Regions from separate parts of the Marinobacter suaedae genome, predicted to be linked through region 1. Evidence: predicted binding sites of a transcription regulator. Region 1 holds the regulator's gene; each other region holds the start of a gene.

Evidence for each region. The regulator LexA, encoded in region 1, represses DNA repair genes until DNA is damaged. The targets are predictions, from matches to a motif close to CTGTNTNNNNANACAG.
Region 2: the regulator LexA is predicted to act here: its motif matches at 4,255-4,270, upstream of recN (DNA repair protein RecN).
Region 3: the regulator LexA is predicted to act here: its motif matches at 2,507-2,522, upstream of imuA (translesion DNA synthesis-associated protein ImuA).

What each region holds. Positions count from the first base shown of each region.
Region 1 is NZ_JAUMIS010000001.1:202,706-209,864, forward strand. It holds gene QVZ43_RS00830 (DUF1329 domain-containing protein) at 1-159, opposite strand, end outside; gene QVZ43_RS00835 (DUF6586 family protein) at 407-919, shown strand; gene QVZ43_RS00840 (hypothetical protein) at 961-1,221, shown strand; gene QVZ43_RS00845 (cell division inhibitor SulA) at 1,302-1,793, opposite strand; gene lexA (transcriptional repressor LexA) at 1,834-2,445, opposite strand; gene QVZ43_RS00855 (amidoligase family protein) at 2,655-3,656, shown strand; gene QVZ43_RS00860 (gamma-glutamyl-gamma-aminobutyrate hydrolase family protein) at 3,649-4,413, shown strand; gene QVZ43_RS00865 (SIMPL domain-containing protein) at 4,410-5,093, shown strand; gene QVZ43_RS00870 (translocation/assembly module TamB domain-containing protein) at 5,096-7,159, opposite strand, start outside.
Region 2 is NZ_JAUMIS010000001.1:906,656-913,814, forward strand. It holds gene dapB (4-hydroxy-tetrahydrodipicolinate reductase) at 1-230, opposite strand, end outside; gene dnaJ (molecular chaperone DnaJ) at 256-1,383, opposite strand; gene dnaK (molecular chaperone DnaK) at 1,460-3,376, opposite strand; gene grpE (nucleotide exchange factor GrpE) at 3,467-4,072, opposite strand; gene recN (DNA repair protein RecN) at 4,357-6,036, shown strand; gene fur (ferric iron uptake transcriptional regulator) at 6,130-6,543, opposite strand; gene QVZ43_RS04195 (outer membrane protein assembly factor BamE) at 6,667-6,996, shown strand; gene QVZ43_RS04200 (RnfH family protein) at 7,008-7,159, opposite strand, start outside.
Region 3 is NZ_JAUMIS010000002.1:82,623-89,781, reverse strand. It holds gene cysK (cysteine synthase A) at 1-1,413, shown strand, start outside; gene QVZ43_RS09230 (hypothetical protein) at 1,623-2,051, shown strand; gene QVZ43_RS09225 (heavy-metal-associated domain-containing protein) at 2,079-2,396, shown strand; gene imuA (translesion DNA synthesis-associated protein ImuA) at 2,540-3,244, shown strand; gene QVZ43_RS09215 (Y-family DNA polymerase) at 3,252-4,664, shown strand; gene QVZ43_RS09210 (error-prone DNA polymerase) at 4,664-7,159, shown strand, end outside.

The DNA of each region.
Region 1 (7,159 bases):
TTCTGGAATCGTTCCGGCGGCGTTTGCCGCCCGTTCCGCGCCGACGGGAGTCAACTCACCGCCCAGCTTTGCAGCTTCTTCCGGTGCGACCTTCGCCAGCGCCGTTCCGGACAAACCAAGCAAAGCTACCGTAATACCGGCAACAATAGGATTCCGCATTCCTTACACCTCCAGAAAAAACATGCACTCCCGATTAAGCCATTGGCCCACCGTCGGGTGTCAGCACAAGAATCAGCCGCTTTTGGGCAGCATCTTTGTGCCAAATTCAAACGGTCGTTTCAAGCGATTGTTTGTAGATTCTTGTGAAACAGCAACAGGACATTCCGATGCAGAAATTTACGCGGGAAAATGTTAATATTGGCGGCTTACTTTCGATTTGAACCGTTCTTCAGCTGCGGGATTCTCCATGGCGTCACCCTGGTACTCACTGGTTTCGCAAAAACTTTTTCTGGCCAGATGCTTGCTGGACCAGAGCACCACTCGGGTCGACGGGGAAGAGGCAGACCGTACGACGGACACGGAACGGACACTGAAGAGCGAGGCCGCCAGGCAAGGGGCGGTAGAACTGATGCTCCGGGCAAGACAACTGTTACTGACCATGATAGCCCGGCATCATCAGTTTCGAAACGAACAGCCCGCCAGCCTTGAAGAGCTGGCAACACTGGTTGGAGAACATTCGTACGAGGCAATAAAACTTCTGGAACTCAGCCGTACTTCAGGCAGCTGGTGGCAGCATCTGGATCAACTCGAACGAGCCCAGAGCAATCCACCCGTGAGCCGCAAGACGGTCAGTTCGGACAACATTATCGCCATTTCTGCGGAAACCGGCCCAGACCGATCCGAAGGTGCCCTGAAGAAATCCCTGGGCGCACTGAAGCAATTTGCCGACGATCTGGAAGAGCAGCACAGCGAGTGGTAGCTCAGCGCTCAACCCGATCCATCAACATAAAGGTTTAGGATATGTCACCCTCATTTTTTGAAATCGTTCAATTGAGCAACGGCGATTACGCACTGCGCCGCATTGATGATGAGAGTGCGCCGCTGGTAAAAATCTCCTTTTCGGAGGAAGCTCGCGAGATGATGGCAGACAAGGATATGAATGTGGCGAAAGCAATGATTGCCGCGGGCATTGAGGCCGTGGGCAGCGTTGCCCATGACATCGACTGGGAAGAAGACGACCAGGAAACCGCCGAGATAGCGCCCTCCTACACGCTGCACTGATCCCAGTACCGCCTTACATCAGGCCTGACCGAATCACCGGGGTAATCCATTGCGGGGCATTCCGCCCCGCACCTTCCTAATCAGCGTTGACGAAGCACAACCCCGTGACTATTGCCTCGCGCCGAAGCTTCCTGAAGCTCACGAAATGCAGACTTACTCAGCTTCTGCGTCCACATCACGACCGCGTGGCAGGTACCTGCACTCAAAGCACGCTCGGCCAATTCTTGCGCGGAGTATTCCGGCGTGGAACGCAGCACCAGCAACTGGCCTGTAACGATCCCGTGCATTTTTTGCCACTTGCTCACCAGAGCTTGGGGTGGGTCAATCCACGCAAGCCAGCGTTTTTCCTGATTGAGCTGGGTCAGCATCGGTAGCAGCAACTGGAAGTTTTCAACCTGCTCCTGAGGCATGATGATCTCGGTCACATTGCCAACACTGGGAGCCGTCCGGGACTCTGACTTGGGACGCGTACTGATGATCGCCCGCTTTTCGGTTCCAACAGATGAGGAAAGCGGATAGGGCATCGCGCCCTGATGAAAAGCGGTGTTCTGACTGAAGCTCAATTGTTCCATAACCTAGCTGCTCCCAGACTGTCCGGATTACCTGACCTGATTAGTGGAGATCCGACCGGCGGATAACTCCCACCCCCAGACCTTCGATAAACAAATGCTCCTCGGCGAGATCCACCTCGATGGGATCGAACTCTTCGTTCTCCGCAATCAGGAAGACCTTGCTGCCTTCTTTACGGTAACGCTTGACGGTTACCTCGTCCTCGCCAACCCGTGCCACGACAACCTGACCATTGTGGACATCCTGTGTGCGATGGACCGCCAGCAAGTCACCATCCAGAATACCGATGTCTTTCATACTCATTCCACGCACCCGCAGCAGGTAATCTGCCGAGGGGGAGAAAAATTCCGGCTGCAGGGTGACATGATCCTCAATGTGCTCCTGCGCCAGAATCGGGCTACCAGCAGCAACCTGACCAATGACCGGCAAGCCCAGATCCTCCTCGGCTTCCGGCAAACGGATGCCCCGACTCGCTCCTGGAACCATCTCAATGGCGCCTTTACGGGCCAGCGCACGAAGATGCTCTTCGGCGGCATTTGCGGAACGGAAACCGAGTTCCGCGGCAATTTCCGCGCGGGTGGGCGGGTAGCCGGTCTCATCCAGATACCGCCGGATGATATCCAGCACCTGAGATTGCCTTGCGGTCAGTTTCATGGGAGTTCTCCGTCAACTCATTTCCGAGACAGCCCTTGCATTGCATTTAAGCGCTCTGGGCATGCCCTGTTTTTATATACAGTAAACAAACTATATACAGTGTTTTATCCAGTGTAAAGCCCACTATGAATTTCTGGTGCAGACCGGCGGGCAGCGACGAGGATTGTGATAAGGTTCTGGAAAGGCAGTCTTTAAGGACACTGAGCGTTATGGATAATCGCACCCCATGCCAAATGCCGGACATCATGCGCACCAGCGATAAAAAGGAACGTCGCGTTGGTGTTGAACTTGAATTGTCCGGACTCAGCTACGATCAGCTTGTGTTTAACGTGTCCGATTTCCTGGGCGCCAAACCCCGGCTTGAATCCCGCTATGTCACCAAGATCGATACCGAGTTTGGCGAATATACGGTGGAGCTGGATTCGGAACTGGTGAAAGATCTCGACTTGAGCGATTCCCAGCTTCCCGATTCCATCAGGGAACTCGGTGGCCAGGCGCTGGAAGTAATCGATGCGGCAGCCGAGCGGATTGTGCCCCTTGAGATCATCACCCCTCCCCTGCCATTCAACGAAGTAGGACAAATCGAAGCACTGGTCAGCGCGCTGAGACAACAGGGGGCACTCGGCAGCCGGGAGTCGATTTATTACGCCTTCGGTTTGCAGCTGAATCCGGAATTGCCCGATTTGGAACCTGCTACCCTGGTTCGCTACCTTCAGGCCTTCGCCGCCCTGTACGATTGGCTCAAGTCACGCCATCAGCTGGATATCAGCCGCAAGATGACCACCTATATCGAGCCCTGGAGCAGTCGCTTCACCGACCGGCTGATGACGGACGATTACGCACCGGATCAGTCTGAGCTGATGCTTGACTACCTTGAATCCAACCCGACCCGCAACCGCGCCCTGGACCTGCTTCCTTTGTTTGCCTACCTGGACCACTCGTTGCTGAACGAGTACGTCCAGGACACGCGGATAAAGAGCCGCCCTACCCTGCACTACCGGTTACCCGATTGCGACATCGACAACCCAAACTGGCAGTTCTCCGACGTCTGGAACGACTGGGTCGTCCTCGAGCAGATTGCCAACAACGCGGAGCAGCTGGCCGAACTCCGCTCGCGGTTTCGCGAGGCCCACAAACTGAGCCTGCGCAATCTCACCCAAAGCTGGCTGGACAGCTCCACCCATTGGCTGCAGAGTCTGGGGTATGCGTGATCCTTCAATTCCTGAAATTGAGCTGCCGGGACTGACGATCGGGATCAGCGGTCCCTCCCGGCGTGGCACCGCCCACCGGCTGATCAGCATGGGGCTCAGACTGTACGGAGCACACACCCACTATATTCGCCCCGGGTCCCACACCAATGTGGAACTGCTGGATGGGCTGGTGCTTTCCGGCGGCACCCACGTTCATCCGGAGCGCTACGGGCAAAAGCCCGAGGTTTCCGCGCGTTATGACCAGCGACGGGACGCCACTGACTACCGCCTGCTGGAGCAGGCGGAACGCACAGGCATACCGGTCCTCGGCATCTGCAGGGGCGCCCAGTTCATCAATGTTTTCCACGGTGGTTCGCTGTGCCAGAACGTCACTCCGATTCGGGTCCATACCCGGCACCGCCCCCTTCTCTTGCCCATGCAGACGGTGCGACTGGTGAAGGACAGCCGACTGGCGAAAGCCATGCAGGGCCTCACCATAGGCGCCAATCGCATTCACAGTCAGGCCATCAAGCGGTTGGGGCAAAACCTCCGGGTCGTTGCCGTGGATAACGACCTGTTCGTGCAGGCCATCGAGAACCAGAGCGGACAATGGATGCTCGGGCTGCAATGGCATCCGGAATATCTGCTATACCATGGGGGACATCGCCAGATCTTCCGGCAGTTCGTCCATGCCGCCCTGAATTTCAAGAGGGGCCGGTTAGAGCCGGATTCCGATTCGTCCTTTTTTGAACAAGCTCCAGGGAGGAGTGACCCATGAATACTGGAAGCCGACTTGCACAGATTGGTCTGCCCCTTGCGCTTCTGCCCGTCATCGCCATGGCTGGTGAAGTGTCACTGAGTGGCGAAGGCAGTGTGCGTTATCAGCCAGACAGCGTGCGCCTGTATTTCACCGCGACCGTCGAGAACGAAGTGCCCCAGCAGGCGACCGAAGCAGTGGCATCCATGATGGCCCAATGGCGGGAAGCCATCGAAGATTACGAAGATGAGTTGGATGAATACACGGATGCCAACGTGCACCTGTATTCCCGAACCCTGCCCCCGGCTCAACCGGGGAGCGAGCCAACCCAAAAGGCGGTCGCGTCCCAAACTGTGACCTTCCAGCTTGATGACCTGACCCTGCTCAATCCGATCCTGGAACAGGCCCAGGCCATCGGTATGCGCTACAGCCTTGGGCCCGGCCAGTTTTTCCATTCAAACGAGAAGGAACTGAAGCAGGAAGCACTGGCTCTGGCCATTGCCGATGCCAGGGCGCGGTGTGAGTTCGTCGCGGATCAACTGGACCAGTCCTGCGGTGATGTCATCAGCATGCAGGTAGACGGCGGAATGCCACCAATGCCCCGAATGATGGCCGAAGCCCGTACGACAGCTGATCCGGTCCAGAGTGTTGGCACACGGGAAGTGACGGCTTCGGTCACCGCGACCTTCGAGCTGGATTGACGCTAGAAATCACGGGTATAGAAGATATCCAGTGAAGCGGCCAGACCACTGGCCGCCTCAACGTAGAAGTATTTTCCGAGGTCGTAGCGCAACGCCACTGTTGTGATGGGCTCAAATATTCCAACGCCGTACCGAATACTGAGCTCATCCGTCAGGTAACCACTGGCAACCACGGATGTTTCATCACCAGCACCCTCGGCTTCAAGAGCAAACTGCTCGATGCCCAGCTCTTCACCAATCTTGCCCGTCAGTTCAGCAGTCTGGTTTAACCCCAGAGACAGGGCGGCGGTGCTCATCTGTCCTTCTTCACCCCGGGTTTCCGGCGCCCGCCCCAGAATCAGGTAAGACAGGGCAACCCCCTCGGGCATTTCCGGGACTGAGAACACCTCCGTTGACGGCGACTGGGCGGGTCCGGTCAAGCGAATACCGGCCACCACGGCATCGACGGTTCTGATGGCCTCGATATCCAGATAGGGCTGGGCAATCGCGCCAACGAACAGCACCCGGGCGGTGCGTAGCTCCAGCTCCTGCCCGAACGCTTCGTATCGGCCATCAACAAGGCTCAGGGTCCCACGGGTATCCATGTTATTGCCGATCCGCAGGGTCCCTTCCAGGTTGCCCTCCACTCCGAATGCGACAAACGAGACTTCATCTTCGCCGACCACCACCCGCACATCCATTTCCAGATCCCGGACCAGCGGCTTTTCCTTCTCGACGCCGACAATCACTTCATCCTTGGATACCGATACGGCCTGGGGCGGCAGCCCCTGGATTTCGATGGCGCCACGGGGCACAGCCAGAACCCCGGCCACTTTCAGCCGCCCCTGCCGGAAGTCGATATTGAGATCCGGGGCCAGATCCAGCTGGGCATAGGGTTCCAGATTGACGGCAACCCGTTCACCACGAAGGGTGATATCCACTTCAGGGTCATCACGCCAGTCCAGATCACCCTCAAGGCCCAGGAAGCCGCCACCCCCGGTATCAACCCGACCGTCGAGGCTGGCGCTGTAGCCGTTCAGCTCCACCGTTACCTCAATCAACTCCATCAGCAACGGCAGCCGGGAATCCACCAGACGGCCATCGGCCAGCCGCAACTCTCCATTGACCGCAGGCCGCATCAGTGGCCCCGAGATTCGGCCACCACCCTCGATGACCCCCTTGACTTCTTGCAGGCCAGCCAGCACCCCGGCCAGCTCTACGTCCAGCTTCTCCAGGCTAAACTCGCCTTCGATCGAGCGTTCGGATGCACGCGGATCAACGGCGGCATCCAGAGACAATTCACCAATACGCGGACCAGCCAGAGCCAGCTCAACCTCCGCCATTTCGGGTCGGAGATTCAAGGCCACCAACAACTGGTCATACCGGAACGCTTCCCACTCATCGTCCACCAACAGGCTGACATCTGCCGTGCCGGCATCCACTTCGACACGCCCGGATGGCCCCGCATCGGTCATCGTCAGCTTCAGGTTGGCGTTAAGAAGAGCTTCCCAGCGAATGTTTTCCGGCAACAGGGACGCCAATGCAGTGGTCGGAAAATCAACCAGGCGATAATCCAGCTCCGGAGCTGGCGCGAGGACCTGATCGCCGGCGCAGAGCTGGCTTTTCTGCCAGGCCCAGCAGTGGGCGCCAAAGGTCAGGCGGCCTGTTTCCGAGTACGCCAGTGAGGCTGGAGCCTCCAGGGTCCACCGCTGTTTCTGTTTCGGCAGGGCCACAACCCCCTCGGAGAAACGCCCGTTCCACGCCTTCCAACTGTCTCCAGCGAAACCACCCGCAAACGTCAGGTCGACGTCCGCCTGAGGGTGGGATGCGGTCACCGCCAGCGTGTGACGGGTTCGATCACCGTCTATATCGAGTCCGAGGGCGTTGATGGTTTGCCCGGCCGCATCAATCCCACTCGCCCGCACCTGACCATCCAGCCGGAAACCAGCCTGAATACCGGCCTCAATCGCCAGCTGCTCGATCGCGAAGGTATCTCGCCACGCCAATCCATCGGCCTCCAGCGTCACATTCCCCTCCGGCTGCTCGGGTGTGCCGGACAGACGGATATCGGCGACCAGCTCTCCGGC
Region 2 (7,159 bases), 700 kb from region 1:
GGGAAGGTGAAGTCGATCAACACATCGAAATCATCCCGGGCATCACCCAGGCTTCCTGCCAACGTCACGCCAAGCCGGCCAATACCGGCCACCTCACCGGCATCCGCACCCACCAGAGTACTACCCGGCTCGACAATTGCCGCACCCAGTTCAAGGCCGTCGGTTCCGTCGACCGCTTCAATGAGCACTTTCCCCATGCGCCCGGCGGCGCCGATGATTCCTACCCTCATAATCGGACGACTCCCGGTTGTCCTGTCAGAATTTCATTTCGTCGAAGAAGCTCTTCACACCCTCGAACCAAGAGGTCTTCCTGGGAGCGTGATTCTTTCCGTCGGCATCATCCAGCGTCTGCTGAAACTCTTCCAGCAGGTCTTTCTGGCGCTTGGTCAGTTTGACCGGGGTCTCCACGATCACACGACACAACAGGTCGCCTGCGGCCCCACCGCGAACCGGTGTCACCCCTTTGTTTCGGAGGCGGAACAGCTTGCCGGTCTGGGTTTCTGCCGGAATCTTCAACTTTACGCGGCCATCCAGCGTTGGCACTTCCAGCTCTCCACCAAGCGCGGCATCCACGATGCTGATGGGCACTTCACAGTAAAGGTTTCTGCCGTCGCGGGTAAAGATCGAGTGCTCGCGAACCGCAACCTGAACGTACAGATCGCCGGGAGGACCACCATCAACGCCCATCTCTCCTTCACCGGACAGGCGAATTCGATCACCGGTATCCACGCCGGGCGGCACTTTAACAGAAAGCGTCTTTTCTTCCTGCACGCGGCCCTGACCATGACACACCTTGCACGGATTCTTGATGATCTGCCCGGAACCACGGCACGTTGGGCACGCCTGCTGGACCGCAAAGAAGCCCTGCTGCATGCGCACCTGCCCCATACCTTTACAGGTTCCACAGGTCTCGGGTTTGGAGCCTTTTTCAGCCCCACTGCCATCGCACGTCTCGCATTCTTTATGACCCGGGATGGTGATCTCGACGGTCTTGCCCTTGACCGCTTCTTCCAGATCCAACTCCAGGGTGTAGCGCAGATCGCTGCCACGGGTATTTCGACCGCGACCACCACCGCCGCCAAAAATATCACCGAACACATCGCCAAAGATGTCGGAGAAATTCGCGCCTCCGCCACCGAAGCCACCTCCGGCCTGGCCATCCACGCCGGCATGACCAAACTGGTCGTAGGCTGCCCGCTTGGAATCATCGGCGAGCACTTCGTAGGCTTCGCTGGCCTCTTTGAACTTGTTCTCGGACTCCGAGTCGCCCGGATTACGGTCGGGGTGATGTTTCATCGCGAGCTTGCGATACGCCCGCTTGATTTCCTTGTCGTCCGCATCCCGGGACACACCGAGAACTTCGTAATAATCGCGTTTGGCCATGCTTGAAAACCTTGTTTGTAAACGCGGAAAACGCGGGGCTTACCCCGCGTTTTCCAACCATCTGATATCGATCAGATTACCGCTTATCGTCGTCTTTAACTTCTTCAAATTCGGCGTCGACAGCGTCGTCGCCTGACTGAGCCTGGGCCTCTTCCTGACCGCCAGCCTGCTCAGCCTGATCGGCATACATCTTCTGAGCGAGCTCAGAGGATACTTCCGTCAGTTTCTGGGTCTTGGCTTCGATATCCTCTTTGTCGGAACCTTCCAGAGCCTGCTCCAGATCCTTGATAGCCGCTTCGATAGACTCTTTCTCGCTGTCGGACACCTTGTCACCAGCTTCGGTCAGGGTCTTGCGTACCGCGTGAACCATGGCATCGCCCTGGTTACGAGCCTGCACCAGCTCCTCGAACTTGCGATCTTCCTCGGCATTGGCCTCGGCGTCGTTGACCATCTTATCGATCTCGTCATCGCTCAGACCGGAAGAAGCCTTGATGACAATGGACTGTTCCTTGCCAGTCGCCTTGTCCTTCGCGGACACGTTCAGGATGCCGTTGGCATCGATGTCAAAGGTGACTTCGATCTGCGGCACACCGCGCGGCGCCGGCGGGATGTCCGCCAGGTCGAACCGGCCCAGAGACTTGTTCTGGCTCGCCTGCTTGCGCTCACCCTGAACCACGTGGATGGTTACGGCAGTCTGGTTGTCATCCGCAGTTGAGAAAGTCTGAGACTTCTTGGTCGGGATGGTGGTGTTCTTGTCGATCAGCGGAGTCGCTACGCCACCCATGGTTTCGATACCCAGGGTCAGCGGAGTCACGTCCAGCAGCAGAACGTCTTTCACATCACCAGACAGTACCGCTGCCTGGATGGCCGCACCCATGGCAACCGCTTCATCCGGGTTCACGTCTTTGCGTGCTTCCTTACCGAAGAAGTTCTTCACCTTCTCCTGAACCAGCGGCATACGGGTCTGACCGCCCACCAGAATCACTTCGTCTACTTCACTGGCACTCATGCCGGCGTCTTTCAGAGCCACTTTACACGGCTCAAGAGAACGGTCGACCAGATCCTCAACCAGTGATTCCAGTTTGGCGCGGGTCAGCTTCACGTTCATGTGCTTCGGACCGCTCGCATCTGCAGTGATGTACGGCAGGTTCACGTCGGTCTGCTGGCTGCTGGACAGCTCGATCTTGGCCTTCTCACCGGCTTCCTTCAGACGCTGCATGGCCAGAGAGTCGCCGCGCAGGTCGATACCACTGTCTTTCTTGAACTGGTCGGCCAGGTATTCGATAACCTTAAGGTCAAAGTCTTCACCACCCAGGAAGGTGTCACCGTTGGTCGCCAGTACTTCGAACTGGTGCTCGCCATCCACGTCGGCGATTTCAATGATGGACAGGTCGAAAGTACCACCACCCAGGTCATAAACGGCCACAGTGCGGTCGCCACTCTTCTTGTCCAGACCATAAGCCAGGGCAGCGGCGGTCGGCTCGTTGATGATCCGCTTCACTTCCAGACCGGCGATCTTACCGGCGTCCTTGGTGGCCTGGCGCTGGCTGTCGTTGAAGTAAGCCGGAACGGTGATAACCGCTTCCGTCACTTTCTCACCCAGGTAGTCCTCGGCGGTTTTCTTCATCTTCTTCAGCACTTCCGCAGACACCTGCGGCGGCGCCATTTTCTGGCCTTTCACCTCAACCCAAGCGTCGCCATTGTCGGCCTTGGCGATCTTGTAAGGCACCATCTTGATGTCTTTCTGAACCACGTCATCTTCAAAGCGACGACCGATCAGGCGCTTGATGGCATACAGCGTGTTGTCCGGGTTGGTAACCGCCTGACGCTTTGCAGACTGGCCAACCAGAGTCTCACCATCATCGGTATAAGCGATGATGGACGGGGTGGTGCGATCGCCCTCGGCGTTCTCAATCACTTTGACCTTGTCACCATCCATGATGGCAACGCAGGAGTTGGTCGTTCCCAGATCAATACCGATAATTTTGCTCATTGATTCACTCCAATTCTTTTGCACATTCCCGGAGGTTCAAGGCTCCGGCTTTAACCGTTATCTGGCTATATTGGCGCTTTAATCGACTTTTCAAGCCTGCTCGTCGATTTTTGGCGCACTATCCGCTTTCGCGACCACCACCATGGCCGGGCGCACCACTCGACCGTTCAGCAAGTACCCTTTCTGAACCACTGCCACCACACTGTTCGGCTCGGCGTCCGCCGCCGGCACCATGGACATCGCCTCATGCTGCTGGGGATCAAACGGTTCGCCCACCGGATTTACCTGCTCAACGTTGAATTTTCCAAGGCTGTTCAGGAAAAGGTTCAGGGTCATTTCCATCCCTTCGCGGATGGAGGCCACGACCTCACCGGCCTTCTCAGTGCCTTCTGTGCTTTCAACGGCCTTTTCGAGGCTATCCGCAACCGGCAACAACTCCTTAACAAACTTCTCCAGCGCGAATTTGTGCGCCTTCTCAACATCGATTTCGGCACGGCGGCGAACATTCTGCATCTCCGCCTGCGCCCGAAGAACCTGATCCTGGGCATCCTTTACCTGGGCCTTCAGCGCCTCCAGTTCAGAACCTGCGCCCTCTTCTTCAACCGCATCCTGCTCCAGCGCCTCTTCGGCGGCAGCTTCTGTCGCTTCATTCAGTTCCTCAGCGACCTGCTCGTTGCGCTTCTCCTCAGTGCTCATGTTGACTCCTGCTGAATATCCGGCGGCCAGTCCGGACTGGCCAATTGCATGTGGTTCCCGGCCAACGCAAGCCGGAACTGAGTATTTGCGAACGGATATGGGGCCCAGTTGACAGGTTTCAACCACCCCTGACGATCATTCACTCACTTTTTATACGGACCGGTTTGCAAACAGGAAAAACCCTGTATATATTCACAGTCACTGTATTCGCATACAGTACTTTTTGATTGAGAACTGTCGCGCCGGGGGCAAGACTCCCAGAAAAGGACACGGAGGCAACGCACATGCTCACACAGCTCACCGTCTCGAACTACGCCATCGCTGAACGCGTGGAACTGCAATTCAAGCAGGGAATGACCGCGCTGACCGGTGAAACCGGTGCCGGCAAGTCCATTGTGCTGGATGCACTGGGCCTGGCTATGGGCGGCAGAGCCGATGCCGGCGCCGTGCGTCACGGGGCCAAACGTGCCGACATCACCGCCAGTTTCGATGTATCCAGCATTCCTGAAGCCACTCAGTGGCTGGAAAGCCATGAACTCGACGACGACAGCGACTGCATCCTCCGCCGGGTAATCAGTAAGGACGGCCGGTCCCGCGCCTACATTAACGGACAACCCTGCCCCCTCGCGCACCTCAAGGAGCTGGGCGGATTGCTGATGGATATCCACAGCCAGCACCAGCACCAGTCACTGCTGCGCAAAGACACCCACCGCAAGTTACTGGACGAGTTCGCCAGCGCTGAAACCCTCGCGACAGAGGTTCAGGCTGCCTGGAAAATCTGGAACCAGACCCGCCAGCGCCTGACCGAGCGCCAGCAAAATGCCGATAAAACCGAAGCCAAGCTGCAGCTGTTGAGATATCAGGTTGAAGAGCTGGACCGGCTCGACCTGCAAGAAGACGAGCAGGCACAACTTGAGCAGGAACAGGCCCAACTCAGCCAGGCGGATGCCGTGCTGCATAACAGCCATCAGGCAGCCCAGCTGTGCACTGAAGAAGACAACAGTGCCGCAAGCCTTGTTCGCCAGGCGCTACAGCAACTGGAACAACTACCGACCGACGTACCGGCTCTGGCTGACACCATCCAGATGCTGAACGAGGCACAAATCCAGATCAGCGAAGCGGGCGACAACCTGCGCCGGTTCGTCGACGATTACGAAGCCGACCCCGCCCGGCTGGCCGACGTGGAAGAACGACTCAGCGCTATCTACCAGATGGCACGCAAACATCGGATCGGGCCAGAAGAACTGCCGGAATTCCATCAGAAACTGTCTGCAGAACTGGCCGAGCTGGACGGCGGCGCTGGCAGCCTGGAGCAGCTGGAGGCGGAGTTGGGCGAACATCGACAAGCCTACGATGCTCTTGCCAAGCAACTGACCGATGCCCGCCAGCGCGCCTCCGTTGAACTGGATCAGCGAATCGCTGAAGAACTGGCCCAGTTGAGCATGCCCTCGGTGCAGTTCGTCACTCACCTGAACCGCAGCGCCGACGGCGAGCCAACACCTCATGGTCAGCAGGACATTGAATTCCTGGTCAGCGCCAATCCCGGACAGCCGGCGCGCGCGCTGTCCAAGGTGGCGTCGGGCGGTGAGCTTTCCCGCATCAGCCTCGCCATTCAGGTGGTGGTCGCACAGACCTCAACCACGCCCACCCTGGTATTCGATGAAGTGGATGTGGGGATTGGCGGTGGCACCGCTGAAGTGGTCGGCCGATTGCTGCGCAAATTGGGTGAGAACGGACAGATCCTTTGCGTCACGCACCTTCCGCAAGTGGCCGCGCAATGCCACCAGCATCTGTTCGTCAGCAAGTTCACCGAACAGGACACCACCTTCTCCAGGATCGAAACACTGGATGATCAGGGGCGCATCAGCGAAGTAGCCCGAATGCTCGGCGGCGTGGATATGACCGATCAGACGCTGGCACACGCAAAGGAAATGGTTTCAAAGGGGCAGGCGACGCATCACTGACAGGGCCTGGCCGCGACGGCGCACCGAACACATCCCCTCTCGACTTCGAGAGCTTTTACGGGCGGAACACAATCCGCCCTTTTTTGTTCGGCATTATTGAGACTTGATGGGCTTCACGTACAGGATCAGGCTGTGATCAACAATTTCATAGCCATGCTCCTGAGCGATTTTCTTCTGGCGCTCTTCAATCACTTCGTCGACAAACTCAATGACCTCACCGGTCTGGGTACACACCATGTGATCGTGATGATCGTCGCCAGCCATCTCAAACACGGCATGACCACCCTCGAAATTGTGGCGCAACACAAGCCCGGCGGCTTCGAACTGAGTCAGAACCCGGTATACCGTCGCCAGTCCAACGTCATCCCCTTGCTCGAGCAGTTTCTTGTAGACGTCTTCGGCACTCAGATGATGCTCGTCCGCGGTCTCAAGAATGTTCAGGATCTTCACCCGCGGCAGAGTGACTTTCAGACCGACCTTACGTAATTCGGCGTTCTCGGATGACATGTTACATTTCACTCTTTGGTGTACTTCCCGGCTTCCGGTATGATGAAGCCGCTTTAAATAACGGTATAGCGCCCATGCCCGCTTGTGGCAGGCGTTTTCAAAAATAGAGGATTTGCTCCGGCGATGCAAAAGCTAATCTCATTTATTCTCATCTTCATGATGGCTGGCTGCAGCTTTCCTGGCGTGTACAAGATCAATGTCCAGCAGGGCAACATTGTGACCGAGGAAGAGATTAGCCAATTGAGTGAAGGCATGCCGAGACGGCAGGTTCATGCGGTGCTCGGAACCCCCCTGCTGATCAATCCCACTGACATGTCCAGAGAATACTTTGTGTATACCTTCCAGCGCGAGGGTGGCGATATCCGCAAGCAACAGGTCGTGGTGCATTACAACAGCGACAACCAGCTCGCTCGTTACGAAACCGAACTTCTTGCCGAGACGCCGGCGTACTGAGCCGGCCCGGATTACCCTTTCTTCTTTGCCCGATTCAGTCTTGCCTGCTTGGGATCGATAATCAGCGGGCGGTAAAGCTCTACGCGATCGCCTTCCCGCAACGTATGCGCCGAAGGATCTTTAACGACCTTGCCGAATATGCCCATATCCGTTTCCCGGGGAT
Region 3 (7,159 bases), on a different contig from region 1:
GAAGGCGTCAACCTCTATGTGAAAGTTGAAGCCTTCAATCCGATGGGCTCGGTGAAGGATCGTTTGGCATTGGGTGTCATCGAAGACGCCGAGCGCCGGGGCGAACTCAAGCCCGGACAAACCATTGTGGAAGCCACCAGTGGCAACACCGGCATTGGCCTGGCTATGGTCTGCGCACAGAAGGGCTACCCCCTGGTAGTCACCATGGCGGAAAATTTCAGTGTGGAACGGCGCAAGCTGATGCGTTTTCTGGGCGCAAAAGTCGTGCTCACACCTGCGTCCCTGAAAGGATCCGGCATGGTATCCAAGGCGGAGGAACTGGCCAAAGAGCATGGCTGGTGGCAGCCCCGCCAGTTCGAAAACCCGGCCAATGCCGACACCCACGAACGCACCACAGCAGTGGAAATTCTGGAGGATTTCGCGGATGTCGGGCTGGATTACTGGGTCACTGGCTTCGGGACCGCTGGCACCCTGAACGGTGTATCCCGGGTTCTGAAACGCGAAAGCCCGAATACTCGAGTGGTGGTCTGCGAGCCAGACAACTCCGCCATCCTGGCCAGCGGCATTGCACAGCCCAGAGCCGCTGACGGCAATCACTCGGAAAGCCACCCCCTGTTTCGCCCGCACCTGATGCAAGGATGGTCACCAGACTTTGTGCCCAAACTGGCCGAAGAAGTCATGCAAGCCCATAACATTGACGAATTCCTGCCCATCGCCGGTAGCGACTCCCTTCAATGCGCCCGGGATCTTGCCTGCAAGGAAGGCATTTTCGTCGGTATTTCCTCTGGCGCCACCTTTGCCGGTGCGCTGCAGGTAGCCCGCAATGCACCGAAAGGCTCCAACATTCTCTGCATGCTGCCGGATACCGGCGAACGCTACCTGACCACACCATTGTTTGAGGATGTGGCCGTTGAGATGACCGATGAAGAAATGGCGTTGTCTCAGTCCACCCCAGGCTTCCGGTTCGACGTCAACACACCCCAGGCTCCGGAGCCCAAGGAAAAGCCGGTTGAGCTGGACCCAGAAGCGGTGGAGGAAGTGGAAGCCCTGATCAATGTCCCCAGCAGCCCCATCGTGATGTTCGCGCTGGAATGGTGTGAGTTCTGCTGGTCGGTGCGTAAAGTCTTCCAGAAATACGGGATTGAATATAAATCCGTGGACCTGGATTCCGTGGTGTATCAGGAGGGTAACCGGGGCGGCAAGATCCGGGCGGTACTCAAAGAGAAAACCGGCTGGGCCACACTGCCCCTGATCTTCATCAACGGAGAGTTTATTGGCGGCTGTACCGATATCTTCGACCAGCTCAAGGACGGATCCCTTCAACCCAAGCTGGAAACCCAGCACATCCCCTTCAACCCGGAGATCCAGGTGGACCCGTACACCATGCTCCCGGGCTGGCTGCACCCTCGTTAATGATCAGACAGGTAAAAAAGGGGCTCATTCGAGCCCCTTTTTTTGTGCACCCCCTTCAGACCAGGATTTCATAACCCCTAACAACACTCCGCCCGAAATCTCCCAATCATCACCCGATTTAAACCAGAGAACCGCCAAGTTCTCAAAGGCTCATCGTTTTAACCTGAAACTGTTCCAACTGATCGGACACAACAACGGAGAACAACGCCATGTATACCCAAAAATCACAACTCTATTACCCACCACTGGAGCACGTCGCTGGCCACTTTTCCTGGATTCAGGAACGGCCGGACGATTACATGCCCCGTCGCACCGAAGACACCACCAAGCGTTTTGCCGCCACCACTGCCGTGATGGCCATGGCATCTACCCTGGTGACCGCGGCCGCCTGCCTGATTCCCTGGATTGCCCTGAGTGTGGGCATCGGCGGGCTAGGTTTCCTGACCCGCTACACCTACCTGCAGGTGCCCGCCACCATTGTGACGGTTGCCCTTCTGTCCATCAGTTACCGGGCCCTTCGCCGCAGCCCTTGCCAGGGCACGACTTCTCGCCTGACCCGGGGGCTGTTCTGGTTTGCTGTAGCCCTGGCAGTTGCCATCAACCTGATCGAATACGTGGTTCTGCCCGCACTGGCCTGAACCCATAACAAACGAAGGAGACTCGCCATGAAAACCACCCTTCTGATTCTGACCCTGATGGGCGCTCTGGTTCATATCGCCGCCATGCCACCCAAGGCCTACGCGGACGAAACCCAGAGCGCCAGGCAGTCCACGACAACCCTGCGTATCGATGACATGTCCACCCCCGCCTGCCCGGCATTGGTGGAAGCCGCCGTCGCCAAGGTTCGGGGAGTGGAAAGCGTCAAAGCTTCCCTGGACACAAAAACCGCCATTGTTTACTACGACGCCTCACAAAGCGCCCCCAGGGATTTCATGCTGGCCATTCGAAAAGACGTAGGTTTCCACTCTGAAATCCAGCAATAAACGCTCCCGCCTGATGCCTTCGCCGGTGGTTTCCCAATCACCGGCGATTTAACCAAACGCTCTCCGAAACACCCCGCCGTTTAACTTGAAATCATGCCCCTTTCAGAATACTGTATATTTAAACAGTATTTCGAGAGATTCCCATGAGCGAACTGCTAAATACCCTGATGCGGGATGCCCGTGTCTGGCAGGGTCACCGTCACACCGCCACCCTCCAGCCCGCCGAGCCCACCGGCTACCAGCGCCTGGACAATCAACTGGGCGGCCTCGGCTGGCCCACCGGCGCGCTCAGCGAGTGCCTGCTGGATGCCCCCGGTATTGGTGAACTGCACCTGTTGCTGCCACTGATGCAGCGGCTGTCCCATCGCGGAAAAACCGTGTTCTGGATCAACCCACCGCACACCCCCTATGCCCCGGCTCTGGCGCGGGAAGGCGTGAATCTGGATCAGGTTGTGATGGTGCACACCGACAACCAGGGCGATTTCCTGTGGACACTGGAAAACTGCCTGCGCTCACCGGTCACCGGTCTGGTCATGGCCTGGCCCGACAAGCTGGCCGCCCGGGATATCCGGCGCCTGCAACTGGCTGCCGAAGCTGGCAGCAATGTGTGTGTACTGTTTCGGGAACGCCACCACGCAGAGCAGAACTCTCCCGCCGCCCTGCGCCTTGAGCTGACCCCCGGCGATCATCAGGCACTGAAAGTGAATATTGTGAAGCGCCGTGGTAGCTGGCCCGGCCAGCGCTGTTCGCTCAGCATGGGGCACCGGGCAGACCTGGCCAGCCAGGAAACACCTCGCATCATCCGGGGGCCCTGGCGACAGGGGCCAGGAACCGCCGCCAACCGGTAACCTCGTCATGATCTGGCTGTACCTGCACTTTCCGCACCTGTTGCTGGATCACATCCGGCGTGCCCGGGAGGACTCTGGCGCACTGGTGATTGTCGACGGCTCCGGACAAACCGTCCTCCAGGCCTGCCCGGAAGCCCGGGAACTGGGTGTACAGGTCGGCATGCGCCTGAAAACCGCCATCACGCTGGCGCCGGAATTGGCCATCGTACAGGCCGATGATCAACAGCAGGCCCGGATTCTGGAAGAGCAGGCTCGCTGGCTGTACCGGCATGCGGCCCATATCGTGCCCAAGCCACCGGATGGTTTACTGGCCGAAGTCGGTAGCCTGCAACGCTTGTACGGCGGCTTACCGGCCGTGTGGCAAACCGTGGAGATGGCTCTGGATGAGCACCAGCTCACGGCCTGGCCCGGCCTGGGTCATACTCCACTGGCCGCCCGGTTGATGGCCCGGACCGGCAAGGGCGAATGCAACGCCGACCGGGGGCATATTCTACGAACCCTTGGTCAGCTGCCCTTGCAGGCAGCCGAGTTCGATGATCGCACCTGCACCCGCTTACAACGGCTGGGACTGGATCGCCTCCAACAGGTATTTGACCTGCCACCGGCGGAACTGGCCCGGCGGCTGTCACCGGAAACCCTGGCGCGGGTGCAGAAGATTCTTGGTACTCGCCCGGACCCCCAACCGGATTGGCAGCCACCCCACCAGTTCCGGCAGCAGGCGGATTTCGTGCGGGAAATTGAGCAGGCCCAGGGGCTGCTGTTTCCGCTCCAGCGCATCCTGTCTGAACTGGAAGACGATCTGTGCTGGCGCCAGCAGGAAACCGACACTCTGTTCCTGACGCTCCATCATCGACATGAGGAGCCCACCAAGCTGCGCATCCGAACCTCCGGGCCGGAACACCGGGCCGAAGCCTTCCTGAATCTGATTCGCCTGCGGCTGGAACGGCACCCACTTAGGGCTCCGGTGCTGTCCTTACAGCTCTCCGTCAAACGGTTCCTCGGTCGCGAAGCTCCCTCCGGACGAGACCTGCTGGGCGAAACCCAGGATCTGAACGAAGCCTGGCACACCCTGATGAGTCGGCTTCAGGCCCGGCTCGGCGAATCTGCCCTGAGCCAGCTGGCTCCACAGGCTGACCACCGCCCGGAGCGGGCCTGGAGTGCCGCAAGCCTGGCGCGCAAGCACCAGCCCACCGAAACAACCGGTTTGCCCCGCCGCCCGCTGTGGCTGCTGCAAGGACCACAACCGCTGACCTCACCCCCACAGGCGTGGTTTGCAGGCCCGGAACGCATCAGTGGCGGCTGGTGGGATGGCCAGCGAGTACTTCGGGACTACTACATTGCCCAGCTCGATAGCGGCCAGTTGGCCTGGGTATTCCGGGATACTCAAGGCGGCTGGTACATACACGGGTGGTTTGGCTGATGGAGCGACCGGGCTACGCCGAACTCACTTGTGTCAGCAATTTCAGCTTTTTAACCGGTGCGTCTCATCCTCATGAACTGGCTGAGCGTGCCGCTGGGCTGGGCTACCGGGCACTGGCAATCACCGATGCCTGCTCCGTGGCCGGCATTCCCCGGGCCTGGGCCGCCCTGAAGGACAGTCCGGTACAGCTCATCACCGGCAGCCACTTTGAACTGGACGATGCCCCGCCGGAGGCCTGCATACCCCGGTTCGTGCTGCTGGCCCGCACCCGCAGGGGCTATGGTCAATTATGCCAGCTGATCACCACCGGTCGACGCCGGGCTGAAAAGGGTCAGTACCAGCTGTTTTTTCGGGACATCGAAACCCACACCCTGGACGACTGCCTATGCCTGTGGAACCCACCGGCACCGGCGGAAGCCAGTGCCGATCAGGCGCTGGCCTGCGGTGAATGGTTATTGCGCCTGTTCGAGCACCGGTTATGGCTGGCGGCCACCCGCACGCTGGAATCCGGCGAAGAACAGAAGCTGTCCCGTATCCGCTGGCTCGCCGATCAACTGCGCTGCCCGATTACCGCCACCGGCGATGTCCACATGCACAGCCGGGAACGCCAGCCCCTGCAGGATGTGCTCACTGCCCTGCACCATCACACCACCGTCGAGCACGCGGGCCATTGCCTGTTCCAGAATGCCGAACGCTACCTTCGGCCGCTGCCTGTCATTCAGCGATTATTTCCGGATGCCTGGCTGGAACAGAGCCTGAAAATCGCCGATCAGTGCACCTTCGAGCCCGGCAGCCTGCGCTACGAATACCCGCCCGATCTGGTACCGGAAGGCGAAACCCCCGCCGGCTACCTGAAACGCCTGACTCGCGAAGGCGAACGCCGGCGCTACCCCGAGGGTACGCCCCTCACCATTCAAGGCCTGATCCGCAAGGAGCTGGACCTGATTTCGGAGATGAAGTACGAACACTACTTCCTCACCATCTACGACATCGTGGCCTTTGCCCGCAGTCAGGGCATCCTGTGCCAGGGTCGGGGTTCGGCCGCCAACTCCGCCGTGTGCTATTGCCTGGGCATTACCGAAGTGAATCCAGCCCGCGTGGAACTGCTGTTCGAACGCTTCATCTCCAAGGATCGCAACGAGCCGCCCGACATCGACGTGGACTTCGAGCACGAGCGCCGGGAAGAAGTCATCCAATACATCTACCAGCGCTACACCCGTGAAAGGGCTGCGCTCGCCGCTACCGTCATCCGGTACCGTCCCCGCAGCGCTGTACGGGATGTGGGCAAGGCCTTGGGCTTCGACCCGGCACAAGTGGAACAACTGCTGGAAGGCATCGACTGGCGAGACAAAGCCACCAACTGGCGCCAACAGATTCTCGACAAGCGCCTGACCCGCAACCCCAAGGTGGCGGATCAATTCTTTACCCTGGTGAACACCCTTCTGGGCTTCCCTCGCCATCTGTCCCAACACGTGGGCGGCTTTGTCATCAGCGCCGGGCCACTGGCGGAACTGGTGCCGGTGGAAAACGCCGCCATGGCCGACCGGACCGTCATCCAGTGGGATAAGGACGACCTGGAAAGCCTTGGTTTAATGAAAGTGGATGTGCTGGCGCTGGGTATGCTGTCCGCCATTCGCAAAGCACTGGCTCTGATCAGCGAACGCAAGGGCGAGCCGTTCCGGATGCAGGACATCCCGGAGGAAGACCCGGCCACCTACGCCATGCTGCAAACCGGCGATAGCATCGGCGTATTCCAGGTGGAATCCCGCGCCCAGATCAACATGCTGCCCCGGCTGAAACCGGAAACCTATTACGACCTGGTGATCGAAGTGGCCATTGTCCGGCCCGGCCCCATCCAGGGCGACATGGTGCACCCGTATCTGCGGCGTAAGCACGGTCTGGAACCGGTCAGCTACCCCAACGACGCCATCCGCAAAGTGCTGGAACGCACCCTCGGAGTACCGATCTTCCAGGAACAGGTGATCAAACTGGCCATGGTGGCGGCCGGATTCTCCGCCGGTGAAGCCGACCAGTTACGCCGGGCCATGGCGGCCTGGAAATCCCACGGCGACCTGACGCCGTTCCGGGAGAAGCTGATTACCGGCATGCTGGAACGGGGCCACGATGCTGACTTCGCCGAGCGTCTGTACCAGCAGATCTGCGGCTTTGGCGGCTACGGCTTCCCGGAATCCCACGCCGCCAGTTTCGCTCTGCTGGTGTATGTCTCCGCCTGGATCAAACGCCACCATCCCGCCGCTTTCTACTGCGCGCTGCTGAACAGCCAGCCCATGGGATTCTACTCTCCATCCCAACTGGTTCAGGATGCCAGGCGCCATCAGGTCAACGTACTGCCGGTGGATGTAAATTGCAGCCAGTGGAACCACACCCTTGAAGGCCCGGACCAACATCTACGGCTGGGGCTTCGACTGGTACAGGGGCTCTCCTATGCCGGTGCCCAACGGCTGCGCGAGCAACGGCCTACTGGAGGCTACCGG